3 regions of the Virgibacillus sp. Bac332 genome follow, and region 3 is predicted to be linked to each of the others. Evidence: a T-box and tRNA genes for the amino acid it is inferred to sense, from the RefSeq annotation. Region 3 holds a T-box; the other regions hold tRNA genes.
The links. The T-box of region 3 lies ahead of serS (serine--tRNA ligase). A T-box ahead of a tRNA ligase gene usually reads a tRNA of that ligase, here a tRNA-Ser.
Positions count from the first base shown of each region.

Region 1: it has a tRNA-Ser gene. The T-box ahead of serS (serine--tRNA ligase) is inferred to sense a tRNA for this amino acid. The anticodon was not compared.
Region 2: it has a tRNA-Ser gene. The T-box ahead of serS (serine--tRNA ligase) is inferred to sense a tRNA for this amino acid. The anticodon was not compared.

Region 1 is NZ_CP033046.1:1,829,118-1,839,562, reverse strand. Features, by position in the region: rRNA gene D9782_RS08860 (23S ribosomal RNA) at 1-268, opposite strand, end outside; rRNA gene D9782_RS08855 (16S ribosomal RNA) at 679-2,244, opposite strand; tRNA gene D9782_RS08850 (tRNA-Ile) at 2,540-2,613, opposite strand; tRNA gene D9782_RS08845 (tRNA-Gly) at 2,628-2,701, opposite strand; tRNA gene D9782_RS08840 (tRNA-Pro) at 2,732-2,808, opposite strand; tRNA gene D9782_RS08835 (tRNA-Arg) at 2,816-2,892, opposite strand; tRNA gene D9782_RS08830 (tRNA-Leu) at 3,993-4,076, opposite strand; tRNA gene D9782_RS08825 (tRNA-Leu) at 4,133-4,214, opposite strand; tRNA gene D9782_RS08820 (tRNA-Lys) at 4,229-4,301, opposite strand; tRNA gene D9782_RS08815 (tRNA-Gln) at 4,328-4,402, opposite strand; tRNA gene D9782_RS08810 (tRNA-Asp) at 4,408-4,484, opposite strand; tRNA gene D9782_RS08805 (tRNA-Glu) at 4,510-4,581, opposite strand; tRNA gene D9782_RS08800 (tRNA-Ser) at 4,591-4,681, opposite strand; tRNA gene D9782_RS08795 (tRNA-Asn) at 4,685-4,759, opposite strand; gene D9782_RS08790 (SprT family protein) at 4,939-5,388, opposite strand; gene D9782_RS08785 (catalase) at 5,600-7,063, shown strand; gene D9782_RS08780 (Tex family protein) at 7,301-9,472, opposite strand; gene D9782_RS08775 (hypothetical protein) at 9,670-9,867, opposite strand; gene D9782_RS08770 (protein phosphatase 2C domain-containing protein) at 10,367-10,445, opposite strand, start outside.
Region 2 is NZ_CP033046.1:3,588,293-3,598,737, forward strand. Features, by position in the region: gene D9782_RS17220 (MFS transporter) at 1-1,057, opposite strand, end outside; gene D9782_RS17225 (superoxide dismutase) at 1,252-1,863, opposite strand; tRNA gene D9782_RS17230 (tRNA-Phe) at 2,040-2,115, opposite strand; tRNA gene D9782_RS17235 (tRNA-Ser) at 2,137-2,229, opposite strand; tRNA gene D9782_RS17240 (tRNA-Ile) at 2,241-2,317, opposite strand; tRNA gene D9782_RS17245 (tRNA-His) at 2,339-2,414, opposite strand; tRNA gene D9782_RS17250 (tRNA-Met) at 2,448-2,524, opposite strand; tRNA gene D9782_RS17255 (tRNA-Asn) at 2,529-2,603, opposite strand; gene D9782_RS17260 (Na/Pi cotransporter family protein) at 3,178-4,803, opposite strand; gene D9782_RS17265 (NfeD family protein) at 5,421-6,053, opposite strand; gene D9782_RS17270 (hypothetical protein) at 6,131-6,448, shown strand; gene D9782_RS17275 (hypothetical protein) at 6,723-7,097, opposite strand; gene D9782_RS17280 (DUF2624 domain-containing protein) at 7,266-7,550, shown strand; gene D9782_RS17285 (deoxyribonuclease IV) at 7,630-8,523, opposite strand; gene D9782_RS17290 (DEAD/DEAH box helicase) at 8,547-9,854, opposite strand; gene D9782_RS17295 (Nif3-like dinuclear metal center hexameric protein) at 9,885-10,445, opposite strand, start outside.
Region 3 is NZ_CP033046.1:1,031,238-1,041,682, reverse strand. Features, by position in the region: gene D9782_RS04875 (sigma-70 family RNA polymerase sigma factor) at 1-306, opposite strand, end outside; gene D9782_RS04870 (hypothetical protein) at 703-897, opposite strand; gene D9782_RS04865 (IS1182 family transposase) at 1,368-2,819, opposite strand; gene D9782_RS04860 (ABC transporter substrate-binding protein) at 2,990-3,979, opposite strand; gene D9782_RS04855 (FecCD family ABC transporter permease) at 4,016-5,041, opposite strand; gene D9782_RS04850 (FecCD family ABC transporter permease) at 5,041-6,090, opposite strand; gene serS (serine--tRNA ligase) at 6,358-7,632, opposite strand; T-box leader at 7,695-7,913, opposite strand; gene D9782_RS04840 (hypothetical protein) at 8,014-8,244, shown strand; gene pdxT (pyridoxal 5'-phosphate synthase glutaminase subunit PdxT) at 8,335-8,919, opposite strand; gene pdxS (pyridoxal 5'-phosphate synthase lyase subunit PdxS) at 8,935-9,819, opposite strand; gene D9782_RS04825 (serine hydrolase) at 9,887-10,445, opposite strand, start outside.

The sequences.
Region 1 (10,445 bases), 800 kb from region 3:
CTAATTCCGTTTCGCTCGCCGCTACTCAGGAAATCGCGTTTGCTTTCTCTTCCTCCGGGTACTGAGATGTTTCAGTTCCCCGGGTATGCCTCCTCTACCCTATGTATTCAGATAGAAGTACTGTTCCATTACGAACAGTGGGTTCCCCCATTCGGAAATTCCCGGATCAACGTCTACTTACGACTCCCCGGGACATATCGGTGTTAGTCCCGTCCTTCATCGGCTCCTAGTGCCAAGGCATCCACCGTGCGCCCTTATTCACTTAACTAGCTTTCTATGAATAAGCGTACTTATTTATCGCCTTAACTTTTGGTTTTCTAGCTTCCGCTCATAGCGATTAGCATGACTTCCTTCCTCTTCGTACGATAAGTCAACATCGATTCACTTACGTTTATCGTGTTTCCTTTATCTTCTGCGAGTCAGTCCAGTCTGTACATCGCTAAACATTCGCTTCCGCTTTTAGTTTGATGTCGTTGTTACTCTTATTTAGTTTTCAAGGTACAAACTTCCACAGGATGTGGTGACTTCTGCGTTCGTCACAGGACGTGACGGATCTTAACAGAAGATCCTTTCACCCTTGAGAGACATCATTTACTCTCTCAAAACTGAACCAAACAACCAAGTATGTCCTTACAAACCATTCGTAAAGAATGGTTCGCGTTCCGTAATTATCCTTAGAAAGGAGGTGATCCAGCCGCACCTTCCGATACGGCTACCTTGTTACGACTTCACCCCAATCATTGGTCCCACCTTCGGCGGCTGGCTCCAAAAGGTTACCTCACCGACTTCGGGTGTTACCAACTCTCGTGGTGTGACGGGCGGTGTGTACAAGGCCCGGGAACGTATTCACCGCGGCATGCTGATCCGCGATTACTAGCGATTCCGGCTTCATGCAGGCGAGTTGCAGCCTGCAATCCGAACTGAGAATGGTTTTATGGGATTTGCTTGACCTCGCGGCTTCGCTGCCCTTTGTTCCATCCATTGTAGCACGTGTGTAGCCCAGGTCATAAGGGGCATGATGATTTGACGTCATCCCCACCTTCCTCCGGTTTGTCACCGGCAGTCACCTTAGAGTGCCCAACTAAATGCTGGCAACTAAGATCAAGGGTTGCGCTCGTTGCGGGACTTAACCCAACATCTCACGACACGAGCTGACGACAACCATGCACCACCTGTCACTCTGTCCCCGAAGGGAACATCCTATCTCTAGGATTGGCAGAGGATGTCAAGACCTGGTAAGGTTCTTCGCGTTGCTTCGAATTAAACCACATGCTCCACCGCTTGTGCGGGCCCCCGTCAATTCTTTTGAGTTTCAGCCTTGCGGCCGTACTCCCCAGGCGGAGTGCTTAATGCGTTAACTTCAGCACTAAGGGGCGGAAACCCCCTAACACCTAGCACTCATCGTTTACGGCGTGGACTACCAGGGTATCTAATCCTGTTCGCTCCCCACGCTTTCGCACCTCAGCGTCAGTTACAGACCAGAGAGTCGCCTTCGCCACTGGTGTTCCTCCACATCTCTACGCATTTCACCGCTACACGTGGAATTCCACTCTCCTCTTCTGTACTCAAGTCCTCCAGTTTCCAATGGCCCTCCACGGTTAAGCCGTGGGCTTTCACATCAGACTTAAAGGACCGCCTGCGCGCGCTTTACGCCCAATAATTCCGGACAACGCTTGCCCCCTACGTATTACCGCGGCTGCTGGCACGTAGTTAGCCGGGGCTTTCTGGTCAGGTACCGTCAAGGTGCCGCCCTATTTGAACGGCACTTGTTCTTCCCTGACAACAGAGTTTTACGATCCGAAAACCTTCATCACTCACGCGGCGTTGCTCCGTCAGACTTTCGTCCATTGCGGAAGATTCCCTACTGCTGCCTCCCGTAGGAGTCTGGGCCGTGTCTCAGTCCCAGTGTGGCCGATCACCCTCTCAGGTCGGCTACGCATCGTCGCCTTGGTAAGCCGTTACCTTACCAACTAGCTAATGCGCCGCGGGCCCATCTGTAAGTGACAGCTAAAAGCCGCCTTTCAACTTCTCGTTATGCAACGAAAAGTATTATCCGGTATTAGCCCCGGTTTCCCGGGGTTATCCCAATCTTACAGGCAGGTTGCCCACGTGTTACTCACCCGTCCGCCGCTCGTTCCACAGGCGTCACCTCCGAAGAGGATCTGCCTGCTTCCCGCGCTCGACTTGCATGTATTAGGCACGCCGCCAGCGTTCGTCCTGAGCCAAGATCAAACTCTCCAAAAAAGTTTGTTCATAATTAACACCGTTAATTATGATGTCTTAGCTTACTCCAGAAGTTTCCTTCTGGTTATTTTTAAGAAAAAACAGTTGCATGTTTTTCTCTTGACATACTGGTTGTTTTGTTCAGTTTTCAAAGAGCAAATTAGTTTGCTGCTTTTTGCGACAGCAACTCTTTCATTATACCAGTTTGATCAACTCAAGTCAATAACTTTTTTCACTTAACTTTTTCGCTGTTCAAATTGGCGACTTTATTAATATATCATACCGACAATTTGTTTGTCAACACTTTTTTAAGTGATGGGCCTGAGTGGACTCGAACCACCGACCTCACGCTTATCAGGCGTGCGCTCTAACCAGCTGAGCTACAGGCCCCTAAAGGTAATGATTGGAGCGGGTGAAGGGAATCGAACCCTCGTCATCAGCTTGGAAGGCTGAGGTTTTACCATTAAACTACACCCGCGTTTATTAATATTTTAATATTTCGTGTCGATGGTCGGGAAGACAGGATTTGAACCTGCGACCCCATGGTCCCAAACCATGTGCTCTACCAAGCTGAGCTACTTCCCGGAAATTATGGCGCGCCCGAGAGGAGTCGAACCCCTAACCTCTTGATCCGTAGTCAAACGCTCTATCCAATTGAGCTACGGGCGCTTCTTAAAAGAATGTTCATTTTTATCATTTGTTTCAATTCACGATGACTGAATCACGCGAACAATTATAGATAATACACTAATATGGTTCTTATTTCAATACCTAAATTAAATTCTTTTAATTCTTATAATTATTTACCTTCATAGCTCATAGGTCATATCTGTAATGTTATGGATAAAACCAATTAAACCGAAAGCCAGAAGACGATTTTTATCATCTATTACTTCTATATTATAGTTAAATTGCAGGACGCAATTTTGAATCTGTGACTTTACTCTTTGAGTGCTTCTTAATTATTTATAGGCACAATTATATGTAACCGTCAATATGTTAGTTTCGTATTTATCTTTCCTGCATGATACATTTTTTAATTGCAAAAAATCATTGAATCGCATTATTCGCTTGTTAAAGCAGTATATTAATGGAAGAGTTAGGAGCATAACAACAAGAGCATAGCCATAGTCCAATTAGAACAAAACATCTACTCCAACAAAATATATGTTACCAATCAAATAAATCACTAAAATAAGTGACGACGATATAATATATTTTGTAATGAAAGAATATCGATTGTTTGTCAGCACTTTGACATGCTTTTTTCAGCGACATCTTCTCAATCGCAATAAGAATAAAATTGGAAATATCCAAGCTGCTGACGCCATTAAAAAGATCCTATTACTCAGGATCATAAATAATCCTCCTAATACGAATAAAAGAACACACTATATCTTTTCATTTTGATAGCCCCCATCATATATTACTGTAAGTATAAGAGCAAACGACTACTACAACAGTGTAAATTCCGTAGAAGGGACACATAGAGCTTTGAAGGACAAATTGACGGATTACAGGAGAGAGTCAATTCTAGAAAGAAGAAAAATTGTGAGTTACCTCTTTTTAAAACTACAATTGATGTGTATGGTCACTATTTCCGAACAAACAACGAGAAACAGCAGATCGGCTAGACGACTTCTTTTAAGAAATGGTGAATTTATGGTGAATAAATCATAAAAAAAACGCTCAAATCCTTAATGGAAATGAACGTATAAAAAAATACCAACCCTCTAAAAGTGTTGGTATGACTTGTTCTATGGATACGATGCGGTCGAGAGGACTTGAACCTCCACGGGTTATTCACCCACTAGGCCCTCAACCTAGCGCGTCTGCCATTCCGCCACGACCGCACATTTTGCAATAAATGACAGAAAATAAAAGGCTGTGGATTAACACAGCAATTCAATGCGGGTGGAGGGAGTCGAACCCCCACGTCCGAAGACACTAGATCCTAAGTCTAGCGCGTCTGCCAGTTCCGCCACACCCGCAAAAATACAAATGATGAGCCATGGAGGATTCGAACCTCCGACCCTCTGATTAAAAGTCAGATGCTCTACCAACTGAGCTAATGGCTCATGTAAAAAAACGAAAAATAAAAAAATGGCTGGGCTACCAGGATTCGAACCTGGGGTACACGGGATCAAAACCCGATGCCTTACCGCTTGGCTATAGCCCAACATCTGGCGGTCCGGACGGGACTCGAACCCGCGACCTCCTGCGTGACAGGCAGGCATTCTAACCAACTGAACTACCGGACCCAGCCTATTTATTTTTAAAAAAAGATGACCCGTACGGGATTCGAACCCGTGTTACCGCCGTGAAAGGGCGGTGTCTTAACCACTTGACCAACGGGCCATTAAAAAATGGCGGAGAAGGAGGGATTTGAACCCTCGCGCCGCTTACACGGCCTACACCCTTAGCAGGGGCGCCTCTTCAGCCACTTGAGTACTTCTCCATATGGCTCCACAGGTAGGATTCGAACCTACGACCGATCGGTTAACAGCCGATAGCTCTACCACTGAGCTACTGTGGAATAAAGTGTGAATCAATCGCAACGAAAAATATAATACAATATTTCAGTGTAATTGTCAACATTTTTCCGTTAAAATCTATTCGAAAAATATGTAAGTTGAAGTGCTGTATGAGACAGCCTATTTAATTTATCATGGATGACATATTTCGTCAATGGGTTATAGCGATATTTTTTTGCTTTTATAGTAAATAAATTCTCCCTTTGCATTTTCCACATCTAAATTTAGCTGTGTTTACCCTCCTCATACGTTTAAACTCATCATTACAACTAGTACACTTATAGACATATTTATACTTTTTTTGTGAAGGAAGTGGCTTACAATGCCTTGGAGATCCGGTGATTTTCAAAAGTTGCTTAAACGCCTGATCACGATGCCTATATCCTCTTCCTTCTATATGTAAATGATAATGACATAACTCATGTTTAATAATCCCGATAAATTCTTCCATGTCACTTTCCTGCATGTACTTCGGATTCAATTCAATTAACTTCTTATTAGGAATATATCTTCCACCTGTTGTTCGTAAACGAAAATTAAAAGCTACGTCATGTAAAAAGGGTTTATGAAAATATGTTAAAGATAATTTATTGACCAAATTAAATAAATCCTGATCATCCAGCAGCTCCATTATACCTATCTCCTTATCAATAAGCGATGTTAATATTCTAATATATAAATATTAACTTTGTACAGAAATGGGTTACTTCCTATATTATATAAATAAATTAAACTTACTCGTTATTTAAAATTATTGTAAATAAATATTGATTTTTACTTGGATTATATTATAATATAGATGTAGATAGATAAATACTTAGTTTAAGAGAGGAGATTTAATATTGAGTAATAAAAGAAATACCTTAACTACTGCCGCTGGAGCTCCAGTTGGAGACAATCAAAACTCCATTACAGCTGGACATAATGGACCTACATTACTTCAAGATTTTCATTTACTAGAAAAACTTGCTCATTTTAATAGAGAACGTATCCCTGAACGCGTCGTACATGCAAAAGGTGCTGGTGCACACGGATACTTTGAAGTAACAAATGATGAAATTTCAAAATACACAAAAGCTGATTTCCTTAGCGAAGCCGGAAAGCGTACTGACATGTTTATCCGCTTCTCAACCGTTGCTGGTGAACTAGGCTCTGCAGACACAGTACGTGACCCACGTGGTTTTGCAGTTAAATTTTATACGGAAGAAGGGAACTATGACTTAGTTGGAAATAACACGCCAATTTTCTTCATTCGTGATGCAATTAAGTTCCCAGACTTCATTCATACGCAAAAACGTAACCCGCAGACGCACTTAAAGGATAAAGATATGGTTTGGGACTTCTGGTCATTATCACCAGAATCACTTCATCAAATTACGTACCTTCATAGTGATCGTGGCATCCCGGCTACGTTCCGTCACATGAATGGATATGGAAGCCATACCTTTAAATGGGTAAATGCAAAAGACGAAGCATTCTGGGTTAAATATCACTTTATAAGTGAACAAGGGGTCAAAAACTTAGATCCAGAGCTTGCTGACAAGATCGCTGGTGAAAATCCTGATTATCACACAGAAGATCTCTTTAATGCTATTGATCAAGGTGACTTCCCTGCTTGGAAGCTTTACGTACAAATTATGCCTTACGAAGACGCCAAGACTTACAAATGGGATCCATTTGATGTTACAAAAATCTGGTCGAAAAAAGACTATCCACGTATTGAAGTAGGTCGAATGGTACTAAACCGTAATCCTGAGAACTACTTTGCTGAGGTTGAGCAAGCTGCCTTCTCACCTGGTCAATTCGTACCTGGTATTGAAGCTTCTCCAGATAAAATGCTTCAAGGTCGTCTATTTGGTTATTCAGATGCACATCGTTATCGCTTAGGAGCAAACCATCATCAAATTCCCGTAAACCGTCCAAAAAATGAAGTAAATAATTATCAACGTGATGGTTTCATGAATGTAAGTGGTAATGGTGGTAGCAAGCCAAACTACGAACCAAACAGTGTAGATGGACCAACTGAGGATCAGGCAACCAAAATTAATCCGTTTGAGGTTTATGGCGAAGCTAATAGCGTTTCCTATGACAGTGATGATCATTATACACAGGCCGGTGATTTATATCGTTTAATGACTGCAGATGAAAAAGATCGCTTAATTAAAGCATTTGTTGATCACATGAAGCCTGTTACAAAAGAAGAAATTAAGCTACGTCAAATCGAACACTTCTATAAAGCAGATCCTGAATGGGGCGAGCGTATCGCTGAAGGACTTGGCCTTAAAGTTCCAGAAAGCGTAAAATAAACAACTATGGCGCAAGCTCCCGAATAGAAACGTAGCGACTGGAAAGATTCAACTTAGATAAAGGAAGCACGGTGAGTTTGCGAGCCGATGATGACTTAGCTTAGGGCGATTTGTGAGGTCGCTTCTGGGCGCCGGAGCAGGACGCGCTTAACACGCCCATATTTATCCAGCTGGCTAATTTATCATTTCCTAGACTAAAACAAAGACATGGTTCCTATTAGAGCCATGTCTTTTCAATTAATATTCTTTGTTCACCATTGATAAGGCGATTCTTCCTTTATTCATATCAACATCCTCGACCCAGACAGTTATTACATCGCCAACAGAAGCAATGTCCATTGGATGCTTCACGAATGAATTTGACATCTTAGAAATATGGACAAGTCCATCTTGCTTCACACCGATATCTACGAACACACCAAAATCAACTACATTTCTAACCGTACCCTGCATCTCCATTCCAGGCTTGATATCTTCCATTGTCATTACGTTTTGTTTTAACAATGGTTGCGGAAAATCATCACGAGGATCGCGCTCTGGTTTACTTAGTGCTTGTAAAATATCACTTAAGGTTGGTACTCCTATGCCCAGCTCTTCTGCAACCTCCCTGTTTTTAATTGTGCTAATGGCCTGGCGAAGTTTTTCTGAGCCTATATCGCTTAGATCACAGTCCAGCATTGTTAACAGCTTTTCTGTATGAGCGTAGCTTTCAGGATGTATAGGGGTTCTATCGAGTGGGTTATCCCCATCAACGATGCGTAGAAAACCAATCCCCTGTTCATACGTTTTTGCTCCTAAACGAGGAATTTTCTTTAGTTGCTTCCGATTCGTAAATTTCCCATCTTCCTCACGTTGCTTAACAATGTTGTTTGCCACCGTTTTACTTAGTCCCGATACATATTGTAGCAATGACGAGGAGGCTGTATTTACATTTACGCCTACCTGATTAACTGCAGTTTCTACAACAAATGATAATGATTCATTTAATGACTTCTGACTTACATCATGCTGGTATTGTCCAACCCCAATAGATTTCGGGTCAATTTTGACAAGTTCAGCAAGCGGATCTTGTACCCGTCGGGCAATCGACACCGCACTTCTCTCCTCGACTTGAAGATCAGGAAATTCCTCTCTTGCTAGTTTGGAAGCAGAATACACACTTGCACCAGCCTCATTAACGATGATATACGGCACATTTAGACTATTTTTTCCAATTACATCGGAAATAAATTGCTCTGTTTCTCGTGATGCTGTTCCATTACCAATTGCTATTAATTCAACATCGTATTTCTTCATTAGTTCTAGTACCTTTGCTTCTGCACCTAATTTATCATTCTTTGGTGCTGTTGGATAGATCACGCCAATACTATGTACTTTCCCCGTTTCATCGATGACAGCTAGTTTACAGCCTGTACGAAAAGCCGGATCAACGCCAAGAACAGTCTTTCCTTTTAAAGGTGGCTGTAATAATAAATTCTTTAAATTTTTGGAAAAGATATCTATTGCTTGCTGCTCAGCCTTTTCGGTTAAACTACTGCGAATTTCCCGCTCTACAGATGGTTGAATTAATCGCTTATAACTATCTTCAATTGCATGCACTAAAATATCTACTACTTGCTTAGATGCAGAACTTTTAATTACATGCTGTCGCAAGAACTCATGAATTCGCTCTGTAGGTGGCTTTATAGAGACTTTGATAACATCCTCTTTCTCTCCACGATTTAAAGCTAGAATTCGATGTGACACTAAGGAACGCACAGGTTCATGAAAATCATAGTACATTTCATAAACGTGCTTCTCGTCCTTTTCTGCATTTTTCTGCTCAGATTCAATGCTTCCTCGGTTATACGTAACTTGTCGCATAAATTCACGATAAGCTGGCTCTTCGGAAATCCACTCCGCAATAATATCATTTACCCCAGCTAGTACTTCTTCTATCGTTAGTAATTCATGATCTTCTGAAATATATTTCTTCGCTTCACTTTCTACTAATTCTATATCCTGCTTCCATACAAGTAATGCTAATGGTTCTAAACCTTTTTCTTTAGCAATCGTTGCCCTAGTACGTCGCTTTTGCTTATACGGTCGATATAAATCTTCCACTCGCTGTAGCTGTTTTGCTTCTGTAATAGCTTGTTTTAATTCATCTGTTAGTTTTCCCTGTTCTTCAATGCTTCGTAATACCTCTTGCTTCCGCTCCGAAAGATTGACAGCGTAATGCCATTTATCTTGAACCGCTTTAATCTGTACCTCATCTAAGCCACCAGTCACTTCTTTACGATAACGAGCAATAAAAGGAACCGTATTCCCTTCCTCTAATAAGGAAATTACTTTATTGACAACTTGTATATTGACTTTTGCTTCGTTAGCTACCCATTTGCTTAGATCTTGGTTTATTTCTTTTGCCACACGTTTTCCTCCTTTACCTTCCTATATATTTTACCAAAGAACAGAACGATTCCCAATGAATAAGCAACGTGTAAAGCGCCTAACAATGGGTTTCATTCACAATTTTTTACATAAGGAAAACGGAGCAAAATTCGCTCAGTCCTTATCACTAAATGCTCAGATTTACGCTCCCTCTAGTAGCTATTATTCCATAATAGCTACTGCTTGACCACCACTCCGGCTGCCCACTTCCCTTTCCGTGGGGTTTGTCCTTCAGCTAACTTTTTTAGCAAAACCCGCTCAAAAAAGTGGATCTTCAGGTCAAACATTTCCCACAGGAGTTGAAGTGGCCGGCCTTCGCTATTATCAGGCTCTACAACGCTAGCATGAAGTAACACAGCTGCTTTTATACTCACGGATAGCGATTTTCACTTTACCCATTGTAAAAAAAGTCAACCTATTACTTATGACAAGAATTGTTGCACCTTCTCATAGCGGAGACTAATTACGTAGACTCCTGCGGGATTAGCGCGAGCCGAAAATCCACTTTGCAACGTGTTCTTCTTTGCAAAGTTAGTTGAGGCCGTGCCCACGGAAAGCGAAGTAATTAGTCGGAGCATTGCCAATATACATCTAACATTTCAAAATAACTACTTGGCTTAACGCAGTCATTGCACTGATTTTATACTTTCTTAACTTAGAACAAAAGCGCAAGCGACAAATAGAAACGGAGCGAGTCAACGGAGATAAAGGAAGCACGGTGAGCTTGCGAGCCGATGATGACTTAGCTTAGGGCGATTCGTGAATTCGCCTCGTTTCTGGGCGCTGGAGCTTGAGACACGGCTCAACACGCCCATTTTTATCCACATGGGCTAATTTAATTTTTCTAGACAACAAAAAAACTGACAAAGATTGTCAGTCCTTTTTATAATGCATAGCAATTAAGGTAGTATCATCCTGGCGATTAGATTCACTTACATATTCAAACGTCTGC
Region 2 (10,445 bases), 2.0 Mb from region 3:
CTCTGACAACGATATACTCCACACGTAACTCTTTTGCCTTCCATGCTTTTCCTATTACATCATAGGTTAAAGAGACATATGGTATGGTAATGATTGGGTAAGCGATCCCAATGCAAATTGCATATATAATTAGCTGTGCATAGCTAATCTCAAAAATAATAATTGTAATAGAGAAATACAGGATAAGACTCCCGATAAGGATAGCTTTTTTTCTCATGGAAGGCTTGATAACTTTCGTCCCAATAAAATAAAAAACAAAGGATAAGCCAGAGAACACTAGATTGAACATCCCTAATGAAAATTCACTTTGTGTAATCAAAAACACCCATATGGAGATAACAAAGGCAAATATCCCTTCTCTTAATCCTTGAAAAATATGTGCATTCAATATACGATTCCAATTTTTGTTATGTGATCGTTCAGCTAATACCCGTCGAAAATAAAAGCTTCCTTCTGCCTTTCTCCTTGCCAAAAAGAAACTACAGATAACTGCGCAAATGAACAAAATAAAAGAAATCGTAAAAATTGTTGTATATCCGATATTTGCTTCCAAATTAGCAATAATAGTCCCAGCTAATAACGGTCCAATCATTCCACCAAAGGATTGAAGCACTCCTAAAAATCCATTAAAAAAGTCCCTAGTCTCTGGCTCAGTAATCTCAAATGTAAGTACATTAAATGCTAGCCAATAGAAACCATAACCAATACCAAGAAGACTACCTAGCATAAAATTATAGTACGATGCTTTTTCAGCAATAATTAATACACTCAAAAAAAAGAGAGATAAAAAAATTACCCCTAAACGTAATACAATAACTCGATCCACTTTCTTAGCTAATTTTCCAGCCACAATAAACGTCAATGGTTGAAAAATATAAATGGCTAAATTATATACAGCAATGGTTATATAATCCCCTGATTGCTTCCACAAGTATATATTTACAAATGTATTGGATAAAAATATTCCTAAAGAATATAGTCCACCAATAACAAGTAAAAACAATAAATCCTTATCAATGTCTAATTTCCCCTGATAAAGTGATAGGCTTTTTCGCATATTCCATACTCCTTTTCAAGTCATTAATAGTTTGAACAAATGAGTAACAGATATGCAAAGAAGCCTTAATTAAAGATAAGGATATAACAATCTATTCATAAGCTTACATTCATCATTTCTTGACAATTATAGATAAAAAAAGGCATATGAAGAAATCGAATCCCCCACATGCCTTTTCTATTGAATTATTTTTGTTATTTCGCTTCATTATAGTTTTTCGTTACTTGATCCCAATTAATAACATTCCAGAAAGCTGAAATGTAATCTGGGCGTTTATTTTGATATTTAAGATAGTAAGCGTGCTCCCAAACATCAAGACCTAATAAAGGTTTTTTCCCTTCCATTATCGGCGAGTCTTGATTAGGTGTACTCATTATTTCTAATTCTTCATTATTTAAAACTAACCATGCCCAACCTGATCCGAAGCGTCCTGCTGCAGCATTAGCAAATTCTTCTTTGAATTTATCAAAGCTGCCAAACTTTTCATTAATTTTATCAGCAAGCTCACCAGTTGGTTCGCCACCACCATTAGGTGATAATACTTTCCAGAACAGACTATGGTTTGCATGGCCGCCACCATTATTACGTACGGCAGTCCGCGCGCTTTCCGGAACAGCATCTAGATTACTTATTAGCTCTTCAACAGATTTATTCTGAAGATCAGCATGTCCTTCTAAAGCACCGTTTAGTTTCGTTACATACGTATTATGATGCTTTGTATGGTGAATGTTCATGGTTTCTTTATCAATAGTAGGTTCTAGTGCATCGTAAGCATAAGGTAGTTCAGGTAATTCAAATTTTGCCATTATAACTTCCTCCTAATAAAATTATTTTATTAAAAAGGATCGAATATTCACCCTTTTAAAGCAAGATTATCAAAGCTACTATACTGATGCAAATTATATGCATGCATTTTTTTACCAAATTATAAAAAGCGTTATTTTCTTGAGAAAATAAAAAAACAAGCCACCGCTTGTTTGAATGGTGGCTCGGGACGGAATCGAACCGCCGACACAGGGATTTTCAGTCCCTTGCTCTACCGACTGAGCTACCGAGCCTAAATCTACTCTAAATATGTATGGAGGAGGTAGAGGGATTCGAACCCCCGCGGGCTGTTACACCCCTGGCGGTTTTCAAGACCGCTCCCTTCAGCCAGACTTGGGTATACCTCCAAATAATTTTATGGTGGACCCTGCAGGACTCGAACCTGCGACCGATCGGTTATGAGCCGATAGCTCTGACCAACTGAGCTAAGGGTCCTTCTCATTTTAAAATTGTTTATGGGGCGACCGGTGGGGATCGAACCCACGAATGCCGGAGCCACAATCCGGTGCGTTAACCACTTCGCCACGACCGCCATGCTTCAGATTTCAGATTAATTGTTATATTATGGTGGCGGCGGAGGGGATCGAACCCCCGACCTCACGGGTATGAACCGTACGCTCTCGCCAGCTGAGCTACACCGCCAAATTGGCTCCACAGGTAGGATTCGAACCTACGACCGATCGGTTAACAGCCGATAGCTCTACCACTGAGCTACTGTGGAATGTTATCGTGACTACCTTCAACGAATTATAGCGACAAGATATAATTTACCATGTTCAACAACATCTGTCAATATTTTTTTCAAAAAATCATAATCGCAATTTCTTATGTATGTATCGCTGTTAAAACGACAATATTTACTATAGCATCTTATCAAAGGTTTTTCAATACAAAATTTAAAGTTAGAAAATTTTAATTTTAATTCCTTTATTAATTAGTAAATACTACCTTATAACTTGTAAAGTAACTCCTGTGTTTGTGTGAGCAGACGTAACGCTGAGTCACCTCTTGAAAACCATACTACAGGGGCCGGAAGTCACCCGTTTTTCTACAGAATTTTCCTAACAGAACTTCACGAAATAACTCCCCTTCACTTAACTCACCATGGATAAGTGAACGGCTTTCTTCAAGTTCCGGTTGAATAATGCTTGTTCACACAGATTTTCTTTTCCGCAAACGACAATGACGTAGCTCTTGCAGTTCATTTGAATTTGAGATAGCTAACTTCTACTTAGTATAAAAAACAACTGTCAGAAAGCATTTCCGACAGTTGTTAAACTAAACATACGTTATTATTATTCACCTAATACTTCTTCAGCAATGTTAACCGCATGGTCTCCAATTCGCTCTAAATTGCTAATGATATCAACAAAAACAATTCCAGCTGATCCAGTACATTTACCTTCATTCATACGAATGATATGTTTCTTTCGGAAATTCCTTTCCATTTTATCAATTTTATCTTCTTTTTGAATCACAGCTAGTGCCTCTTCTCTGTCCATACTTTGGAGAGATTCAACGGCTTGTTTTACTGTTGACGTTGTTAATTCAAACATTTCATTTAGATCTTCCTGAGCATGATTGGTTAATTGAACTTTATTAGACATTTTATAATCAATTAATTCGACAATATTTTCAAAATGATCGCCTATTCTTTCGATATCTCGAACGGAGTCAAGGAGTGCGGAATGTTTCGCACTTTCTATTTCCGTAAGTGATTCTGCCGATAGTTCTACAAGATAATCTGTTATTTTTCGGTCCAGATTATTTAAAGCCCCTTCTATTTGCATAGCCATTTCGGAATGCTTAGAAAGTTGTGTATTTAAATATTTATTTGTTTCTTCTAAGCCTTTATAAGCATATTCACCCATGCGAATCACTTCTGCTTTCGCCTGATCTAATGCCAAGGTCGATGATTGCTGAATAAATATCGGATCTAAGTGTTGTGGTTTATACTCTACAATTGTATCTTCACCTGGAATAATCCTAGTAACTAACCAAGCTAAAGCGCCTATAAATGGAAATTGAATGATCGTATTTGTAATATTAAAGGTCCCATGAGCAAACGCAATTGTCATCTCCGGGTTCAAGTTAAACTGTCCTTGTAAAAACGTAACAATTTGCGTAAAAACTCCAAGTAGGAGTAAAAAGATGGTAGCTCCAACTAAATTAAAGATTACATGAGTATACGCTGCTCGTTTTGCAGCAACAGTTGCACCTAGAGATGCTAGCACTGCAGTTATTGTCGTTCCTAAGTTATCTCCAAAAAGAACGGGTATGGCTGCCTTTAGTTCTATTGCTCCTTCAGCAAATAGACCTTGTAAAATACCTATTGTGGCACTTGAACTCTGTACAACAACGGTAAAGACAGTACCGATAACTACACCAAGAACTGGGTTTTCACTCATATTAACGGTTAATTCATGAAATGCTTCTAGTGTACGCAATGGCTTCATACCACTACTCATTAATTCTAATCCAAAGAATAATGCACCAAATCCAAAGATTGCTTGTCCAACTGCATTAACTTTCTGACTTTTAAAGAAAAATAATAGAAAACACCCTACAGCAATGATCGGTAGCGCATAAGCACCAATATCAATACCTATTATAAATGCAGTAACTGTTGTACCTATATTAGCACCCATAATTACACCAATTGCTTGTCTTAACGTCATAAAGCCTGCGTTTACTAGACCGACTGTTAAGACAGTAGTACCAGAGCTACTTTGAATTAAAACCGTAACGATAATACCAGCTAATACCCCCATAAATGGGTTACTTGTAAAGCGATCCAGTATATCTCTAAGACGATCCCCTGCTGACTTTTGTAACCCTTCTCCCATAAACTTTATACCAAGAAGGAAAATACCCAGTCCGCCGATAAATTCAAATATCAGTTTTTGAACATCAATTTCCAAAATTTATACCTACCCTTCCATTCATGTTGAATCTTGTCACACCATACCAATATTAATTATATATAAACTTTTTGTAAAGGTTTAAAAGGTATATTTAACATTAAATTTACATTCAGCTACATTTAATAGATCTTTTTAGTATTTACTACTTCATGCTTTCCATGCGATGAACAAATAAACAAAAAGAACACAAGCGCTAGCGCCCGATTAGAAACGTAGCGACTGGAGCGAGTTAATGGAGATAAAGAAATCACGGTGAGCTTGCGAGTCGATGATGACTTAGCTTAGGGCGATTCGTGAATTCGCCTCGTTTCTGGGCGCTGGAGCTCGACGCGGCTCATCACGCACATCTTTTGGACTTTGGCTTGTTTGGGAGCCTTGTCCGTCTACAGAGCCTTGGTATCAGATTTCTGTTCGTCGAGCCAAGATTTTGATACACGCTTCCTTCAGCCTTCACCTCACGATAAACACCTTTGCGGTTCTCTAGTGGTTGGTTGATGTGTACCCTCACAGCGGACTTTCACCACCTAGATAGTCGCCATGCCTGGCGCACAAATAAAAAAGATAATCTTTCTAAGATTATCTAAAATCTTGTCGATTATCTTCACGTTCAGCAACTAACCATTTATTATTTCAACTAAAATTTTCGTTCCGTCGACTTGAACTACTTTTACTTTTGTATCTTTACTAATCCACTGACCATTTGACACAGCACTATAGTCCTTTTGTTCAATGCGAATCGTTCCTACCGGTCGTAAATCGTTTAGTGTTACTCCCACTTTATTTAAAAGTTGTTCATAGCTTTGATTCATGGAATTATAGCCTGCTTCCTTCGTAAGTTGATCTGTTAAGGTTAATTTATTCCACATATCTCTTCTTTTAAATACCTTTAAGAAAAAGAATGAAGCTCCGCCACCTAGCAGTACACCAAGCACAGCATATAAACCAGAAGCTAAATTAGGCGCAGGCAACGCTACTGCTGTTAACATACAAGCTAATCCAATCGTAGCAAGTGTTCCATCATTTAATAATTTTCCATCAATAATGATAAGTAATAATCCTACAAAATAAATAATAAGCATAATAATGAACGAGCCTGTTTCAACATAGGCACCAAAATATACCGTAATAAAACCTATACCTAATAACGCAAAAATTCCACGCATATTAACAAGCACTTCGCCAATTAAAAACAAGGTAGCAAAACCAGTAATAATGATTCCAATCCATTCCAAATCAAAAACACTCAAAAAAACTCCCCCTCTCTCCTATAGTACGTATATACGTAAAACAGCAATGATTTGTTTCATAATAAGGAGTAGATCTGATGAATTTCCTAAAAAAAGCAGCCATTTGGTTTATTATTTTCTTGTTTCTTTCAAGCGTTTATAAGGATATTTCAAATGTACAGACAACACCGTTCCAAGAAAAAGAATCTGAAGTGTTACATACAGATTACCATGTCACACCGATAAAAGTCCAAACAGGGGATACTGTTCTAAGTATAGTTGAAGAAATAAATAAACATCAGTTAAATAGGTTGAATATTGAAAAAGTTTTAATTGATTTTCAAGTTATTAATCCAAAGACAGATCCATATCAACTTGAAATTGGGAATTTTTATTACTTTCCCATTTACGATTAAAACATAATAAAAGTCAAGGAGCCGAAATAACGCTTTTCTCTTCTAGAGAATCTCCTGTGCTTTTTTGCAAGTCTTTCCTGTCAATATTACGAATGCAACTAGTACGTTTTTCTGAATAAGCGACAATAACTCACCCTTGCTTGCGTTTCGAACAATTTACTCCAATCTCCTACTATAAAATACATACAGCGGATAAGAAGAGCTATATTCTAAATAAAGATGGGCTGCCGAGATACTTTCTCGACAGCCTGAAAGGGCTGAGATAGCCCTTTGTCTACACAAACGGTAATACAAAAAGGGTAATTAAGATAGAGATTGCCCCACCTGCAATGGCAATATTCCCTAATGTATCCGCTCCACGACTTCTCGACATGAACCCGAGAATGATACCGGCAGCGCCAAAAATTACCGGCCAAATAAAGAACGAAATAACGGATAATGCGATCCCAACCCAACCGAATGTTGAATTTATATCCGTATCATTATCTGTAACATCTGGATCGTAATCATCTGCAGTCATTTCTGCAGCAAATTCTTCGTCTCTAGAACTGTCAGGTTCAATTCCAACGAAATCTTCATTTTTTCTCTGCTCACCATAATTCGGAGCTCTTTCTACATCCTTCATTCCATTATTTGGATACTGATCCATAGTCCGAGACCTCCTTTTTCTAAATAATGAGGTGCATCTTTAGGATATGGAATTTCACATAAATTAATGGTGTTATTTAATGGAAGGGAGAATTTATGGGAGACAAGTTGATTTTTTTATTTTTGCGCATACAGTAAAAGAGTATATAAAAAGGGGAGTATTTTTAAAATGTCCAATTTTATAAAAGAAATGATTCGTAGGAAGTTAGCACAATTAACAGCTCCGGAATTACTTCATTATAGTAATCAATATGGTTTTTCATTATCAAATAATGAAGCTCAGCAAATTATTACGTATTTGAAGAAAAATAATGTAGATCCATTTTCTTCACATGGAAGAGAAAAGATGCTTCGAGATCTAGCTCTTATTACGGATCAAGCAACTGCAAAAAAAGCCCAAAAGTTATTTAATGAATTAATTAAATCTTACGGGCTCGGTCATTTATTTGAGTAAGGAATAATACTTTCGTACTATTCCTTACTCTTTTACTTTTTCTGCAAACACGCTAATGGCTTCATTTATAACAACAACTTCAAGATTGGAGGAGCTTGTCTTTTAATCCTTCATCAAATTTACCCGCTCTTATCATGTCAATTTCAAATTTGTATGGTGCTTTCTTATTCTTTTTATCTTCACCCACATATGGAGTCTCTAAAATTTTTGGTAATTGTTCTAATTGGGGGTGTTTAATGACATGCAACAATGCATCGAAACCGATATGTCCGAAGCCAATGTTTTCATGACGGTCTTTATGAGCTCCTACTGGATTTTTACTGTCATTTACATGTACTACCTTTATTCGGTCAATTCCAATAATCTTATCAAACTCGTTTAGAACACCATCAAAATCATGAACAACATCGTAACCACCATCATGAATATGACATGTATCCATGCATATTGAAAGCTTCTCATTATGGGTAACACCATCAATTATTTTGGCTAATTCATCAAATGTTCTCCCAACTTCCGAACCTTTTCCTGCCATAGTTTCCAAAGCTATTTGTACCTCTTGATTGTTGTTAAGTACTTCGTTCAACCCTTTAATGATTTGTTTAATTCCCACCTCTGCACCTGCACCAACATGTGCACCTGGATGTAATACTATCTGTTTGGCTCCTAACGCTTCTGTTCGCTCCATTTCATTCCTAAGGAAATTCACGCCTAAATCAAACGTTTCATTCTTGACAGAATTTCCAATATTGATGATGTATGGAGCATGTACTACAATATCTTTCATACCATGATGATCCATATGGTCTTTACCCGCAGCAATATTTAATTCCTCAATTGGTTTCCTTCGCGTATTTTGAGGAGCACCGGTATAAATCATAAACGTATTAGCACCATAGGAGGCAGCTTCTTCAGAAGAGCCTAATAACATTTTCTTACCACTCATCGATACGTGTGATCCTATTTTCAACATCCCTTACACCTCTTTACAAAATCCTACTTTTTATATTTCTTCTTAGTCAATTGTTTTTTAATGGTTTCTTGTTGCTTTTTCATTTTTTTCTTATAGCCCGGTTTGACTTTCTTCGACTTTTTAACTCTTCTCCATGCTTGCTTATCTACTTCCGTTGAACTTTTGGTTCGTAACGAACGTTGATTCCAAGACTTCGCTTCATGCCATTCACCATCTCGAACATCCATGTACGTAAAGGGTAGGCCCTTCTGTTCTAATTTATCGATAAGTTTGAGATCTTCTTCTGTATAAATACTGATTGCAGTTCCTTCCAATCCTGCTCTTGCTGTTCTTCCAACCCGATGAACATAAAATTCTTCTTCTTTAGGTAGCTGTGCATTGATAACATGACTAACTCCTTTTATGTCAATCCCTCTTGAAGCCAGATCCGTAGCGACAATATACTGATATCTTAGATTTTGAATTTCCTTTAATACACGCTTTCTCTCCCTTGGAGGTAGACCACCATGAATAAGCCCGACAGCCAAGCCTTTTTCTTGTAGTGCCGCAGCTAAGTCATTTGCTTTTTCTTTTCCATTCGTAAATATAATTGCCAAATACGGATGGATGGTTTTAGAAATTTCATGGATAATCGATGCTTCGTCCCGATGCTTCAAATAAATTAATCGATGCTCCATGGTTTCTGGGGAAAAATCATCCTCAATTTTCACATACACTGGATTATCCAAATACTTTTTGAAAAAATGCTGTAATCGTTGAGGAATAGTCGCAGAAAAGACCAGTAACTGGATCCTTGGATGGCATCGGATTAATAGCTGGTCTACTTCATGAATAAATCCTAAATCAAGCATCAGATCTGCTTCATCAATAACAAAGGATGTTGCTGAATAGATGGAAAGAGCCTCTTCTTTTACCAGATCAAGAATTCGGCCAGGTGTCCCGACTACAATATGAGGTGGTTCTTTCAATTTTTCCATCATTTTTTGCTTATCCGTACCACCTACAAGCAGCTTAGCTGTCCATACATTTTCCTTCTCTGCATAATGAATTATCTTCCTTACTTCTTCATAAAGCTGTGTAGCCAATTCTCTAGTAGGCGCAGTAATTACCATCTGCACCTCCTTTTTCTCTTCCTGCAACCCATTTAGTAATGGAAGTAAAAAAGCGTGCGACTTTCCTGAGCCAGTACGCGATTGTCCAACCACACTATTTCCTTGAAGCACTTTAGGAATAACCTGTTGTTGAATTTCCGTAGGGACTTTAAACTTTAATTTATTAATAACCTGTTCCATAATTGGACTAAATTTAAATTCTTGAAATTGTTTGCTCATTTCTAACGTACTCCTTTAACCATTCCAAATTTAGATAAACTGAAATGGGTCTGTATTCGTGTTGGATAGAATAATATTAACGTCATGCAGTTTTTCCTCTAGGTACGTTTTTACAGATTGCTTCATGACTTTTTCCATATAATGTCCTGGATCAATCACTGCTAAGCCCATTTGCCATGCATCCTGCGCAGTATGAAAAGTCATATCACCAGTGATATAAACATCAGCTCCTTTTTTCTTGGCTTGATGAATGTATTTTTCACCACTACCTCCAAGCACTGCCACTATCTTTACTGGTTTTGATAAATCTCCAGTTACTCGGAGCTGAGATACCTCTAATTTTACTTTTATCATCTTACAAAATTCCTCTAACGTCATCGTACGATCTAATTCCCCAATACGACCAATACCAATCCTGTCACCCTCATTTTCTAATGGAAAAATATCATAGGCTACTTCTTCATAAGGATGTGCCTTTTCCATTTCTTTTAAAACAGCTGACAATATCCCTTCTGGAACAATCGTTTCTAGTTTTACTTCGTCAACATATTCTAGTTTCCCTTTTGTACCAATGAATGGATTTGTTCCGTC
Region 3 (10,445 bases):
TTCTCTAATATGTAAGTGTTTTAAAAAATCTAATTCTGTTGATTGATCGTGAGCTATTTTCGAAAAAAATTCTGGTTCCTGATAAACAATTCTTTTACTGTGCCTCATATAATCAATGAAAAGATGGTAGGCTATTTTAAACAGCCATGCTTTAAAGGACTTTGGCGGTGATCTATCTAATGCTATGTATGCTTTCATAAATGTATCGTGAGTCAAATCCTCTGCTAATTCCTTATCCTTACATAGGGAGAATAAATATCGATAAACATCTAAAATATAAAGCTTATATAAGTCTTGTATATCCAATATTCCTCCCTCTTCCTCCCTAAATAACGAATTCGCCTCATAAAAAGTTGCAGCTCTTTAGAATTTGATGCACTTTTTTTAATAATTCGAAAGTAGCAGATACAATAACAAAAGCGGAAACGCCTGATTAGAAACGTAGCGACTGGAGCGATTCAACGGAGATAAAGGAATCACGGTGAGCTTGTGAGCCAATGATGACTTAATCGTAGGGCGATTCGTGAAGTAGCCTAGTTACTGGACGCTGGAGCTGGATGCAGCCCAACACGCCTATATTTATCCATAGGGGAAATTTTATAATTTCCTAGAAAAAAACGGAGCAAAATTCGCTCAGTCCTTATCACTACATGCTCAGATTTACGCTCCCTCTAGTAGCTATTATGGAATAATAGCTACTTCTTACTTGACCACCACTCCGGCTGCCCACTTCCCTTTCCATGGGGTTTGTCCTTCAGCTAACTTTTTTAGCAAAACCCGCTCAAAAAAGTGGATCTTCAGGTCAAACATTTCCCACAGGAGTTGAAGTGGCCGGCCTTCGCTATTATCAGGCTCTACAACGCTAGCATGAAGTAACACAGCTGCTTTTATACTCACGGATAGCGATTTTCACTTTACCCATTGTAAAAAAAGTCAACCTATTACTTATGACAAGAATTGTTGCACCTTCTCATAGCGGAGACGAATTACGTAGACTCCTGCGGGAATAGCGCGAGCCAAAAATCCACTTTGCAACGTGTTCTTCTTTGCAAAGTTAGTTGAGGTCGCGCCCACGGAAAGCGAAGTAATTAGTCGGAGCATTGCCAATATACATCAAACATTTCAAAATAACTACTTCGCTTAACGCAGTCATTGTACTGATTTTATACTTTCTTAACTTTTAAAAAAGATGCTGAGACAAAAGAATGAAGAAACAATAAAAAACTCCCCTTCATGTAGGAGGCCACTGAAAATCTTATGATTTTTCAGTGAAACTTGAAATTTGTTATAAAAAAGACGACTCAAATTCTTTTTTAAAAATTTAGAGTCGTCTTTTTACTAATTTATCTATTATATTTTGCTTATTTTTAACCCATTAGCTTCAATATCCGTTTTAGATTTACGGTAAATATAGCCATGGCTCCTTGCATTTCCATGCCAACTAGACCCGAGGATTTTGAAACATCATACCCGTGTCTATGTTTTAATTCACTATTTTTAGCTTCAATTTTATAGCGTTCTTTTGATTTTTCTTTAAAATAATCTGTTTCCTGGAACTTTGCCTGTTCGCTATGTTCATCTGATTTAATACTTACGGAATAGCTCTTACTTTTAGCTCCAGGTTTGTAACATCCTTCTTTACATGGACAAACTTTACATTTTTCAATGTCAAAATAGTATGTATCTACTTGGTTTTTAGCGACATCTTTTGTTCCTTGGCGAGCTTTTCGTATTGCCATATGACCTGCCTTACAAACGTACATTCCCGCATCTTTGTTGAACTCAAATTCATCTTCTTTTTTTCGATTACCCTGTGAAACAGCAGGGTTTAATTTAGCTACTAACTTCATTTCATTTTCATTGGCATATTCAATATTTCCCTTTTCAGAATAAGCTGCATCTCCAATTACTGTTTTTACTTCCATGCCAGCTTCTTTACTTTTTTCAATAAGTACTTCTAATTGTTTTCCATCATTTTTTTCACCAGTTGTAATCGTCGCTGCCGTGATGATTCTTTCTTCACTCATCGCTATATGTGTTTTATAGCCAAAGAAAGATGTATCTTTCGTTTTGTGGCCGATTTTCGCATCTTCATCCTCAGAGATTCGTAAATGTTCGATGTCATCATTTACGTTTTCTTTTAATAGGTTTAATTTCTCTTTAACTTTCGGATATTCGGAAATCGTTTCCTCATTTTTAATCACATCCATTAGTTTTTGACAATATTCAATTTCATCTTCCAGCTTATTCGTTGTCGATTTAGATGGGAATTTTTTCTTCATGGATTCATCGATCTCATAAACAGATTTTCGAAGTTTCTTGGAGCGATCCATCAGTATTTCCTTTGGTGATTTTTGATTATAACGGGCCTTTGAATGGGTGGCGTCAACAATAATAGAATTGCTTTTTATAATTTTCTTTTCGATGGCAATTTCCACGGATTTATTAATTAACATATTCAATAAATTTTTGTCTTTTAAACGTAATTTACGGAACTTGGTTAGAGAACTTGGCTCCATCACGGATTCTTCTGGAGCCATACCAAGAAAATATTTAAAGGACATGTCATATTTGGAACGCTCTACAATGTCCACATCAGATAAATCATAGATTGTTTTTAGAAGTAAATATTTAAACATACGGATTGGATCAATGGCATTCCTACCATTTGTATGACAGTATTTATCGTTTAATTCATCATATATAAAAGAAAAATCTACTAACTCATTAAGCTTTCGTAAAACATTATCCTTAGGTACAACCAGATCATAAATTTCCGAATATGCACTTAATATCATTGATTGTTGTTTTTGTATCATTGTATCCACCCGCTCTATCTTAGTACTTTTATTGTAACTAAAAAAAGATATGAATCCCATAATAAAATGGAAATCATATCTTTTTTGGACTTTTTCAGTGGCCTCTCATGTAGATACAGGTTTTTATTTTTTAATCTGTCTACCTTAAGGGGAGCATATCACAATCCTATTTATTCTGATTTTAATTTATCAACAATGAAATCTAATTGATGACTTAATGCAATTGGATCGGAAAAATACATATTTTGGACTTTATAATCATAAACATTCCCGTTTTTAACTGCAGGTAAGTTTTCCCACATTGTTAACGAGGTAACATCTGACTTCCGTTCTTCTGTATCTCCATTTTCTGATTCTCTTACACCAATGAATATATGATCGGCTTCTTCTAGAAATTCGGGCACAGCTTCTAATGAAATACTTGCCCAACCTTCATCTTTTGCTTCTTCAGCAGCCTTTTCCGGAGCACTCAAACCAAGTTGATTGTAAATAATTTCTCCGCCTCTTCCGTAAGACTCACCAAACAAGTATATTTCTTTTTCAGCAAGTTCAATAATAACGACTTTTTCATCGTTCTCAATGACATCTGCTATTTCTTTTTTCTTTTCTTCTACTTTCTCATCGAAGGTAGCAAAATAGGCCTTTACTGCTTCCTCTTTATTTAATATTTTTCCGAATTCAGTAAGCATTTCTCGATAATTATAAGTACCAAAAGGAATTAACACAGTAGGAGCGACTTTTGCAAGCTGTTCATATTTATCTTCTGAATACGTAATAATTAAGTCCGGTTTAAGTGCAATTACCTCTTCTATGCTAATTGACGTTTTATCTCCTACATTTTTCGTATCAGATAATTGATCTTTAAAATATGGGGAATCAAATATCCAGCCAGTAGTTGCAATTGGTGTTACTCCTAGAGCTAATGCATAACCAACATAATCCTGATCAGCGACTAAAACTCGTTCTGGATTTGCCGGAATTTCTACCTCTCCATTTGGACTTTCATATACACGTGTTTGCTCAGCTTGTTCCTCTGATTGTTTTGTATCATCCGCTTTACTGTTCTCTGCTTTTTCTTCTTTATCACTATCTCCACAAGCTGCTAGCAGAAAAATTATTAATAAACAGAAACTGAATGGAAGTATCCGTGAAAATTTCATCTATAATCCTCTTTTCTTTTTCATTTTTTATTAACCTTACGATTTACTCAACAAATATAGAAAATATGGTGCTCCAATAATTGCAACTACAATTCCGGCGGGTATTTCAGATGGCTGTAAAATTGCTTTTCCAATAGTATCTGCAGCAAGTAATAGTAGAGCCCCTGCAACAGCAGATAACGGTAATAGAAAACGGTGATTTGGTCCAATTAATTTTCTTGCTAGATGTGGGCCTATTAAGCCGACAAAGGCGATGCCTCCACTAACAGATATACAAGCAGAAGCTAATCCAACCGAAGCAGCGACTACCTTTAATCGCTCTTTCTCCACGGAAACCCCTAGCCCTGTAGCCACTTCATCACCAAAAGTTAAGACATCAAGCGTTCGTGCTTTCAAAAAGATATATGGTAATAGAATAATCATCCATGGTAATAGCGTAAATACGAAGCGCCATTCAGCCCCCCAAATCCTTCCTGCCATCCAAACTGCTAACACATCATACTTTTGTTCTGGAAGTTGTAAGGAGACAACTAATAGAATTGCATTTAATCCAGCTGCTACCGCAATTCCATTTAACACCAGACGATTAGGTAACAAGCCATTATGCCTATCGTAAGCTAGCATGTAAATAATAATCGCCGTACTAATGCCACCAATTAAGGATAGAAACGGCAGTAGACCAACGGGTATACTTTCGCCAACTGGGTAGTATGCTAATGCTAAAACTACCATTAGTCCTGCACCTGTAGTTATCCCTAATATTCCCGGCTCTGCTAAAGGATTACGTGCTACTCCTTGCAAAATACAGCCGGAAACTGCTAGCCCCGCACCAACTAACATAGAGATGATAATTCGTGGAAGTCTAAATTCAAATAAAATCAATTCTTGCTGGGCGGTCCCATTTCCAATGATTGTTTGTAGCAATTCAGAAGGGGCTAAACGGATCGCGCCAATATTAATACTAATAACAAAAGTAAGCACAATTAAAACAATAAATATAAGTAATATAAGAATCCGTTTTCTTGTTCGTTCATCTTCGGACCGTATTCCTATAGAGCGCATCACAGATTCCTCCTTTCTTTTCTAGCAACATAAAGGAAGAATGGAACACCAATTAAAGCAAATAACGCACCAATTGGCGTTTCTTGTGGTGCATTAATCATACGCGCACCTATATCTGCTATACAAGTAAGAAAGCCGCCTATCACAGCTGAGCATGGAATAATAAGCCGATAATCAACTCCAACAAAAAAGCGGGCAATATGCGGAACAATTAAGCCAACAAAACCTATTGGACCAGCAACTGCGACAGCAACTCCAGCTATTAACAACACGATAATAAAGCCTGCTGCACGTACAAGCTTCGTCCGCTGTCCTAATCCTTTGGCTACATCATCACCAAGACTTAGGATCGTAATTGATTTCGATAACAGCATAGCTGCAATCAGCGCGCCGAGAACCCATGGAAACATTAATTTTAACTGTGTCCATTTCACACCTGCTATACCGCCAGCAAACCAAAAAGCCAAATCCTGACTTAAACTGAAATAAATGCCTATACCTTCACTTAAAGCTGTAAAAAATGCTGTTACAGCAGCTCCAGCTAACACTATTTTTACAGGTGTTACTACTCCTTTTCCCATCGAACTAATACCAAATACAAGAACGACGCTTACACCTGCACCTATAAATGAAAAGAGAATTAATCCATTGTAAGACATCCCAGGAAAGAGCGCAAAGCAAATGGCGACCATAAAGACCGCTCCTGCATTGATCCCTAATATTCCTGGATCAGCTAATGGATTCCTTGTCATCCCTTGCATCATCGCTCCAGCTACAGCAAAAGATGCACCAACTAAAACTCCAGCTAAGGTTCTAGGAAGTCTTAGTTCCTGAATAATGGAGTGTGAAGTACTGGTTGGATCATAATGAAATATCGCTTCCCATACAGTGGAAAATGTAATATCAGCTGCACCTATAGAAATAGAAAGTGTCAGAGCAAATATAGTTGCGATAATACCACCAATTAAAATAATCATTGCTGGCAGTGGTCTAGATTTAATAGATTTCGTTGTTGTATGTAGATCGGATGTCCGAGACTCTGCAGCCATATTTCTTCCCACTTCCTTATCAAAAAGAACTATCTAACCTAATGAAATTGATAATCATTATCATTTATATAGTAGCAATCCTTGATCACTTTGTCTACATCATTTTAGAGGTTTAAAAGAATTTTTTCTAGATGATTGTTTGAAGTCACCAGTTTTTCGTTAATGTTCCTTTGAAGTTCACTGATGCTCACAGATTAATCCTCATCCAGCGACAACTAAAATAGAAGCGTGCCGATTTATATAATTCCGGCACGCTTTTAGAATAAACTATTTAATTACTTCTTTTCCGCCCATATAAGGTTTTAATACTTTAGGGATCTCAACAGTACCATCTGCTTGCTGATAATTTTCGAGGATTGCTGCAACAGTACGACCAATCGCTAGACCAGAACCATTGAGCGTATGCACGAATTCCGGTTTAGCTTTTACATCTCTACGGAATCGTATCCCCGCTCGTCTAGCTTGGAAATCCTCAAAATTAGAACAAGAAGAAATTTCACGATACGTGTTTTGACTAGGGATCCAAACCTCAATATCATATTTTTTTGCTGCTGTAAAACCTAGATCACCAGTACACATGCTCATAACACGATATGGTAGCTCTAATAACTGTAATACTTTTTCTGCATGTCCAGTCAACATTTCCAATGTTTCATAAGATTCTTCTGGTTTAACAAAATAAACAAGCTCTACTTTATTAAATTGATGCTGGCGAATCAATCCTCTAGTGTCTCTACCTGCTGATCCTGCTTCAGAACGGAAGCACCCACTAAATGCGGCATATTTTTTTGGCAAGTCATCACTAGATAAGATTTCATCCCGATGATAATTCGTTACTGGTACTTCCGCGGTTGGTGCCATAAAGTAATCCCAATCAACTAATTTAAATGCATCCTCCTCGAACTTCGGCAGCTGTCCTGTTCCGGTCATACTTGTACGATTTACCATATATGGTGGAATCATTTCCTCATAACCATGTTCATCCGCATGTAGATCCATCATAAAATTCCATAAAGCACGCTCTAAGCGTGCCCCTAAGCCTTTGTAGAATACAAAACGGCTGCCAGTCACTTTCCCTGCACGTTCAAAATCCAATATACCCAAATTTGTTGCGATATCCCAATGTGGTTGAGCTTCATAAGCAAAGTTTGGACGTTCGCCCCATTGACGCACTTCAATGTTATCATCTTCATCTTCACCAACAGGTACACTTTCATGTGGAATGTTTGGAATGGATAGCATAATTTGCCCCAATTGTTCCTCGATTTCTTTTAAATTTTTATCCAGTATAGCAATCTTTTCACCAACCTCGCGCATTTCCTTGATAGCTGGCTCTGCATCTTTCTTTTCTCTTTTTAATACAGATATTTGTTTAGATGCTTCATTTCGCTTTGCCTTCAGCTGTTCTGTTTCAGCTATAAGCTTACGCCGGTTTTCGTCAAGGTCCTCAAAACGATCCAGCTCTGATAAATCTTCGCCACGATGGGTTAATTTTGCTTTCACTTCTTGAAAATTGTTTCGTAAAAATTTCATGTCTAGCATTACAATTGTCCTCCTTAGTTATGTCTAATAAATAAAAATCAAAAAACTCCCGTCCCTAATGAAATAGGGACGAGAGTAAAATTCCCGCGTTGCCACCCTGATTGAAGAGAAATCTCTTCCGGCTTATCGTTTTAACGGTACGTCACCGGGTTTACTTACTATCCAAAGAATTCCATAAACCAATTCAAGGATGGATTCATAGCTATCTAATATCGATTCACACCAACCATCGATTCTCTTTAAGAAGATAAACTACTACTATTTCCTGTCAACATCGTTTTATATAGGTATTATATTACATCATAGCTGATTTTTTATGTATATGCAACTATCATTTTTTTGCAACTGCGCACCCCCATCCCTCGTTTGTTGTCGTCCATAATGCCAAAGATGTATCTGGAAGAACATTTTTTGCTACAGCTACCGTATCCTATCGCCCAACATGTTGAAGCGAATGTAATGGAGCAAGGTGTTGACAACCAAAAAGAGAATAAAAAAAAGCTCAGACATAATACGCTAATCAAAAAACCGAACGATAATTCGAAGCAATGGTACCGTCCCCTGGAAGTTAAAGTGAAAAATCTAACTTCCGGGATAACCACCTTTAACTAGCATTCGAATTCGTTCGGTCTTATTCTTACTATAAAACTCCTACATGCAAAGAAAAAGCATTTGAGTTATGTCTCATCAGGTTTACTAGTGTTAAGTACTTGCTACAGCTTTCTTAACCATCTGAACAAAATAAGCAATCATCCGATTATCATCTGTTAATTCAGGATGAAAAGCTGTTGCTAGATAGTTACCTTGTCTAACTGTAACAATGTGTTCGTTATATGTAGCAAGTATCTCTACATCGTGTCCTGCTTTAACAACATAGGGCGCGCGAATAAACACAGCATTAAAATCTGCTGCAATACCATGCACCTCTACATCGGCCTCAAAACTCGCAACCTGACGTCCAAATGCATTACGAGCAACTTCCATATCAATTAGTTTTAAATGTGCAGTATCTTGATCCTTTATGGCAGTCGCCATTAAAATCATTCCAGCACACGTGCCAAAGATAGGCTTACCTTGCTTACCAAAATCTTGAATAGCATCAAAAAAGTCATAGCTGTCAATTAATCTTCTAATCGTTGTGCTTTCACCGCCAGGAAGAATTAATCCATCAATCTCAGCTAGCTGTTCTTTTCGTTTTATCTCTATTGCATTAGCACCACAAGCCTTTACAGCCCGAAGATGCTCGCGGACTGCACCTTGTAATGCAAGCACTCCAATTGTTGTCATATGGAATCCTTCCTTCTATTCACTACGATCCTGCATACGATCATGTGCTTCAATGGTGCTCATTTCAATACCTTTCATGGCAACCCCAAGGTCCTTAGAAAGTTCTGCAATCAATTTATAATCTCGGTAATGTGTTGTCGCCTCTACAATGGCCTTAGCAAACTTGGCAGGATTTGCAGATTTGAAGATACCTGAACCAACAAATACACCATCAGCCCCTAACTCCATCATGAGTGCAGCATCACTTGGTGTCGCTATCCCACCAGCTGCAAAATTAACCACAGGTAGACGGCCATCCTCACGAATTTCGATTAGTAATTCGAACGGTGCACCTATCTCCTTGGCATAAGTCATCACTTCATCTCTTGACATCGCAGTAAGCTTCCTAATTTCTGATTGTACCTGACGCATGTGACGAACTGCTTCTACAATATTCCCTGTTCCAGGTTCACCTTTGGTACGTAACATGGAAGCACCCTCGCCAATCCGACGTGCCGCTTCTCCTAGATTACGACAGCCACAAACAAATGGTACGGTATAATCTGATTTATTAATATGATACACATCATCAGCTGGTGTTAAGACTTCACTTTCATCAATATAGTCAACACCCATTGCTTCTAACACTCGTGCTTCTGTGATATGTCCAATGCGTGCCTTTGCCATTACAGGAATCGAGACAGCATTTAGCACTTCTTCTGTTATAGTAGGGTCCGCCATACGAGCGACACCACCAGCTGCTCGTATATCAGATGGAACACGTTCAAGAGCCATTACCGCAACTGCTCCTGCTTCCTCAGCAATCTTCGCCTGTTCAGCATTGACAACGTCCATAATAACGCCGCCCTTTTGCATTTCTGCCATACCACGTTTTACACGTTCTGTACCTGTATGAGACATATAAACTCCCCCTTGTTATAAAATAACTATATCAGATGATCAATTTTTCCTCTTTAAGAAAAATTGATTAGAATAAGCCTTTCACCCAATCAACTACTGTCGTAAATAAATCAGCAAAGAAATCACCAATTGCTCCAAGTGTTAACATAAACCAGTTGGATTTTTCAACTGTTTCATTCGCTACAACATCTACCGTACTATTACTATCTTTAATAATATAGCCATAGTCATTCTCGCCCTTATATTTAAGCTGTGCTGTCCCAATCTTTTCTCCCTTTTTAATTGGTGCAGTCAATTTGCCCTCTTTATTTAACAAATCTTTATTTATTGTATATTCCATACTATATTTATCTTTTTCATTAGGCTTAATAGGTATCGTTATTCCTTCTTTAATAGAAATATCAACCTGATCTTCCTTTCCTTTCGCTACTGGAAGGGAGGATTTACCTTTTACTTGATGTCCTGCCGGAAATACCTCTGTGCTTTCAAACTGTTGGAAACCATAATTAAATAATTTGGCAGTCTCCTCAAATCGCTTTTCTTCACTATCCGTTTGCATCACAACTGAAATCAAGCGCTGATTATTTTTTTTAGCTGTTCCTGTAAAGCAGTAACCAGCTAAATCA